2 linked regions of the Methylomagnum ishizawai genome follow. The protein of the gene in region 2 binds, or shares a complex with, the protein of the main gene of each other region. Links are inferred from orthologs where the notes say so. Each region holds a gene or a part of one and is shown on either strand. Other genes may lie near its edges.

Region 1 (2,798 bases), on a different replicon or contig from region 2:
AATCCATGCCGCTGGCTATTCGATAAATAACCGAGTTTCAAACCCCGGATGAATCTCCAGGTCCGGCCAGCGCCCCCAACCCGGACGGCAAGCGCAAGCGGCCCAAATCCATCTTGGAAAGTTCGACCTCCAGCGTACATCCGCCCTCGTCGTCGAAGCGTTCGCTCAGCACCCGCGCCATATCGTACAAACGCGCCCGCAACGCGGCCTCGCCAGGAGCGATATGGATATTCCGGCGCACCATCGATTCGCTGAAATATTCGCCCATGGCCTCGATCAGCAAAGGCAATCCCGCGCCGGTCTGGGCGGAAATCCAAACCCCCGTGGGAAGGCCCTGCCCGTTCCGTTCCAGGCGGGGGATCGCCCCATCCAAGCAGTCGATCTTGTTGAACACCCGGATTTGGCAAACCTCGTCGGCCCCGATCTCGCCCAGGACGGAGTCCACCTCGGCCATGGTGGCTTCGAGGTTTTCGTCGCTGGCGTCGATCACATGCAGCAGCAAATCGGCCTCGATGGTCTCCTTGAGCGTGGACTTGAAAGCCGCGACCAATTCGTGGGGCAAATGGCGTATGAACCCCACCGTATCGGCGAGGACCACCGTCAATGCTGGCGTCAGGGAAAGCCGCCGGAAGGTCGGATCGAGCGTGGCGAACAATTGATCCGCAGCGAACACGGCGGCCCCGGTCAGGGCGTTGAAGAGGGTGGACTTGCCGGCGTTGGTATAGCCCACCAAGCCTATGGTCGGTATTTCCGCCCGCTTCCGCGCCAACCGGCCTTGGCCGCGCTGCTTCTCAACCTTATCCAAGCGCTTTTGGATTTGGCCGATCCGCTTACCGATCAAACGCTTGTCGGTCTCCAACTGGGTTTCGCCGGGACCGCGCAGGCCGATGCCGCCTTTTTGGCGCTCCAAATGCGTCCACCCACGCACCAAGCGGGTGGAAATATGCCGGAGTTGGGCAAGTTCGACCTGCAATTTACCTTCGAAGGATTGGGCCCGCTGGGCGAATATATCCAGGATCAAGCCGGTGCGGTCCACGACGCGGACGGAGAGTTCCTTCTCCAAGTTGCGTTCCTGGCTGGGTGTCAACGGGTGGTTGAACAGGACCAATTCCGCTTGGTGGGCTTTGACGACTTGGGACAATTCCTCCAGTTTGCCTTTGCCGATATAACTGCGGGGATCGGGTATACGGCGGTTGCCGGTAACCACGGCGACCGGTTCGGCACCGGCGGAGATGGCCAGTTCGCGCAATTCGGCCAACGATTCCGTATCCTCGCCGCCGACGGCATGGACCAGCACCGCACGTTCACCTAGCTTAGGACGCTCGAACAAAAACCCGTTTCTCCACGATCTGAATCATAAGCGATGGCTAGCCTGTGAGGTGATGGGCAAAGGTCAGGCTTCCTCCTCGAAGCCTTCCTGTCCATGGGGCAAGCGGATTTGGCGGGCCGGAACGATGGTTGAAATCGCGTGTTTGTAAACCATTTGGCTTACGGTATTTTTCAAGATGATGACATATTGGTCGAACGAATCCACCTTGCCTTGCAATTTGATGCCGTTCACCAAGTAGATCGACACTGGGACGTGTTCTTTTCTCAAAGCATTCAAAAACGGATCTTGCAGATTTTGCCCTTTTGACATCCTATTTCTCCTTATTGTTATAGGTTAACAACCTATGGTATCGGTGCGAAGCTAGATAAAGCAGGAACACCCTGTTCAGCATTGCACAGGTTTATATTGGAATCAAACTTCCATTCCCAAACAACGAGGCCACCCACAGTGGCGATTATCACCCCTTCTGATTGAGCAACTCGATCTTGTAGCCATCGGGATCCTCCACAAAAGCGATCACAGTCGAGCCGTGTTTCATCGGGCCCGCCTCGCGCACCACCTTGCCCCCGCTGGATCTGATTTGCTCCACGGCCGAGTATACATCCCCGACCTCGATGGCAATATGGCCGAATCCGCCGCCCAAATCGTAACTTTCGGTATCCCAGTTATAGGTTAACTCTATCACGGTTTGCGTGGATTCCTCGCCATAACCCACAAAGGCCAAGGTGAACCTGCCATCGGGATATTCATGCCGACGCAGCAAACGCATCCCCAACACTTCGGTATAGAAGCGGATCGATCTGTCCAAATCCCCGACCCTGAGCATGGTGTGGAGAATTCTCATCATTCCTCTCCGTTACGACCTCAATCAGCTTTATCCCGTTAGAAGTCAAGCGCCCAAGATTTCCGATAGCGTATTGGCCAAATAATCCGCAAAGCCCCGGACTTTTTCAAAATCCTCGCCCTCGACCATGATACGGACCAAAGGTTCCGTGCCCGAGGGACGCAAAAGCACCCGTCCACAGCCCCGCATGGCCTGCTCAATCTCCGCCTTGACCCGCTGCACCGGCTCGATGGTATCGAGATCGACCTTTTGGCTGATCCTCACATTGACCAAGCATTGGGGATATTTCGTCATGCCGTGCTTGAGGTCATGCAAAGTTTGCTTGGTACTATGTATGGCTTCCATGACTTGCAGGGCGGAAATAATACCATCGCCGGTGGTAATCCGATCCCGGCAGATGATATGGCCCGAACTTTCCCCACCCAAATTACTTTCATGGCGGAGCATCATTTCCATTACATAACGGTCACCCACCGCCGCCCGTTTGAAATCGACGCCCATTTTTTCCAGGGCTTGTTCAAGTCCCAAATTACTCATTTGGGTGCCCACCACCGGGCCATGCAATAATCCCTGTCCCAACCGCGCCATGGCGATAATGTACAGGATTTCATCGCCGTCCAACAC
Region 2 (3,022 bases):
AGCCGGGCAGCTTCGGCACCAATACCGAGGTCCGCCATATCGTGGGCGTCAGCCGCAAAAGCGGCGTGCTGGTGGTCGCCGAGCCATTGCGGCCCGGCACCAAGCTGGCTTTTTGCCGCCGCGACGCCCAAGCCGCCCAGCACGACCTGCTCCGCATCCTGGGCGAAATCCGCCGCGACTGCGGAAGCTCGGCGCGGATCGCCGGGGCGCTTTACATCAGTTGCTCCGGTCGCGGCGGCCCGCATTTCGGCGCGCCCCACGCCGAGTTCCAAATGGTCAGCCGCGGGTTGGGCGAGGCCGTGCCCTTGGTCGGCTTTTTCGCCGGTGGCGAAATCGCCCGCAGCCATCTCTATGGCTACACCGGGGTCTTGACCGTCTTCACCGCGCCGTTGTGAGGCGGAGCGCCGGACCGGGGCGGTCCGGTCTTCCCAAGGGCGGACCCCTCACAACCGCTTGATCCGCGCCTCCCGCGCCCATAGCCGCAGTTCGCCGCAAGCTTCCAGGAAACCGGCGAGCGCTTCCGGCCCGCCCAGCGCGAACACGCCTTCATCCGGTTCCACCCCGGCTTTTTCCAACAAGGGCAGGGCGGAGGGCGCATAGCCGATGAACTTGGCATGGGCATAGGCGTCGGCCACGAAATCGCGGGCGGTCGGCTCCTGTTCCAGCAATTTGGCCCCGAATTCCGACACCAGCACGGCCACCGCGTCGAACAGCACCGACGGCCCGCCATCCAGCTTTTCATCGGCTTGGATCCACGTGCCATCGCGGGCGGTCACGCCGCCGACTTCCGGGGCCACGATCACCAGCGTCCCCCCGGCCGCCGTGACGGCCCCGTCCAGCGCCGACAGCAAGGCGGACTCGACCCCGTCCGTCACCAAGGCCCCGAGCCTGCGGCCCTCGAACCGCCCCGGCCCGTTGAGCAGGATGCTGAGGGCGGGCGACGGCGGCAGGTCTTGGCGGGTGGGCCAGGCGGCGTCGGCGGGCTTGGGTATTTCCTTGAGCCGCAGTCCTTCCGCCACCGTCCGCGCCAGGCCGGCATCGATATTGAGCAGATGCGCCACCATCCGGCTGCGGATCGCCGGGCGCTGGACCTTGCTCAACTCGAACACCAGGGCGGCGGCGATATGGTTTTGCTCGGTTCCGGTCTGGCTGATATAGAACTGCCGGGCCTGGCTGTAATGGTCGCCGAAGGTGTCCGAACGGGACCGCAGTTTTTCCCCTTCCACCCTGGCCGGGAACGGCGTATGGCCCCGGACCGGGCATTCCCGCGGCCCGCCGCTATCGCCCTTCCAGGAATTGGGTTCGTAATTGACCCGGCCCTTGGGATTGTGGAGCGCCATCTGCCCATCCTGCTGGAAATGATGGACCGGACAGGTCGGGGCGTTGATCGGCAATTGGGTGAAATTGGGGCTGCCCAGCCGTTTGAGCTGGGTGTCGAGGTAGGAGAAATTGCGCCCCTGCAACAAGGGGTCGTCGCTGAAATCGATCCCAGGCACCACGTTCTGGGTACAGAAGGCGACCTGCTCGGTCTCGGCGAAGAAATTATCCACGCAGCCATCGAGGATCAAGCGCCCCACCCGCCGCACCGGCACTTGCTCCTCGGGGATGATCTTGGTGGCGTCGAGGATATCGAACTCGAAGCGCTCGGCGAACGCCTCGTCGAAGAGTTGCAACCCCAGTTCCCACTCGGGAGGGTCGCCCGCTTGGATGGCGTCCCACAGGTCGCGGCGGTGGAAATCGGGATCGGCCCCGTTGATCTTGAGCGCCTCGTTCCACACCACCGATTGCAGGCCCAGCTTGGGTTTCCAATGGAATTTCACGAAGGTCGATGCGCCTTGCCGGTTGACCAGGCGGAAACTATGCACCCCGAACCCCTCCATGAAGCGGAAGGAACGCGGAATCGCCCGGTCCGACATGACCCACATCACCATGTGCATGCTTTCCGGCGTCAGCGAGATGAAATCCCAAAAATTATCGTGCGCGGTCTGGGCCTGGGGGAAACCCCGGTCCGGTTCCGGCTTGGCCGCGTGTATCAGGTCGGGGAACTTGATGGCGTCCTGGATGAAGAACACCGGGATATTGTTGCCGACCAAATCCCAGTTGCCCTCCTGGGTATAGAACTTGGTCGCGAAGCCGCGCACATCGCGGGCGAGGTCGGCGGAACCCTTGTTGCCGACCACGGTCGAGAACCGCACGAACACCGGCGTCCGCTCGCCCGGACGCTGGAACAGGTCGGCCCGGGTGATATCGGCCAGCGAGTCGTAATTCTCGAAAAAACCATGGGCACCGAAGCCACGGGCATGGACCACCCGTTCCGGGATGCGCTCGTGGTCGAAATGGAAGATTTTTTCGCGGAAATGGAAATCCTCCAGCAGGGTCGGGCCTCGCGGGCCGGGTTTCAGGGAGTTTTGGTCGTCGGCGACCGGGATGCCCTGCTGGGTGGTGAGCGTCGGCGTGTCGCCGCCGGCGGTCTGATGGGTCTCGCCACCCTGGCCGCGGACGAGGGTTTGATCGAGCAATTGCGCCGACTCACGATCCTGGCGCGTGGGTTTCTGTGTCATATCCGGTTCCTCCTGATCGTTCCTGGGTGGGCATCCATGCGCGTTCCCGCGCCTTGCGGGTATTAACCCCGTGGCTGTGACCCGGAAAGCCCCGCAAAATTCCCGGTGATAAAGCATGGCCGGGTTATTTCCCGGCGGCGGGATGGCGTAATGGCCACGGCGATGAAAACCGGGGACCAGCGCCGGGCATAACCCAGGCCGGGCCTCGACAATCCACGGCCCCAGCATAAGCACTCATCCCTATGGGCAAACCATGGACCCGCTTGGATAATTACACCGATAGGCCCATGGATTGGGCATCGGCAACCAAAAACCAGCCATGGATGGGCCAGTATGGAAGACACCTTGAATTATGCGCTGCAAAGCCAGCGCTGGCACGGCACGGATGCCGCCTATTTCGAGCGCTGGCACCGTTTGCACGGGGCTTCTTTGATCCGCTGGGCCGGCCTCGATAAAACGGC

What was found.
Region 1: the proteins of K5658_RS20855 (region 2) and hfq are in contact, whole or in part, in a crystal structure (PDB 3VU3), measured with the Escherichia coli proteins. The link is inferred for Methylomagnum ishizawai from one-to-one orthologs.

Annotation. Positions count from the first base shown.
Region 1 is NZ_AP019783.1:3,525,388-3,528,185, forward strand. The notes cover bases 17-2,789. They hold hfq (RNA chaperone Hfq), read right to left. Parts: upstream 1,640-2,789; coding sequence 1,394-1,639; downstream 17-1,393. Other genes in these bases: hflX (ribosome rescue GTPase HflX), read right to left, coding at 38-1,330; gloA (lactoylglutathione lyase), read right to left, coding at 1,788-2,177; glmM (phosphoglucosamine mutase), read right to left, coding at 2,220-2,789. In the rest of the region: more of glmM, read right to left, coding at 2,790-2,798. UniProt on the Escherichia coli protein: RNA chaperone that binds small regulatory RNA (sRNAs) and mRNAs to facilitate mRNA translational regulation in response to envelope stress, environmental stress and changes in metabolite concentrations.
Region 2 is NZ_AP019784.1:5,704-8,725, forward strand. What follows is about bases 3-2,999. They hold K5658_RS20855 (catalase), read right to left. Parts: upstream 2,562-2,999; coding sequence 444-2,561; downstream 3-443. Other genes in these bases: K5658_RS20850 (FIST signal transduction protein), read left to right, coding at 3-395; K5658_RS20860 (class I SAM-dependent methyltransferase), read left to right, coding at 2,895-2,999. Outside these bases: more of K5658_RS20850, read left to right, coding at 1-2; more of K5658_RS20860, read left to right, coding at 3,000-3,022.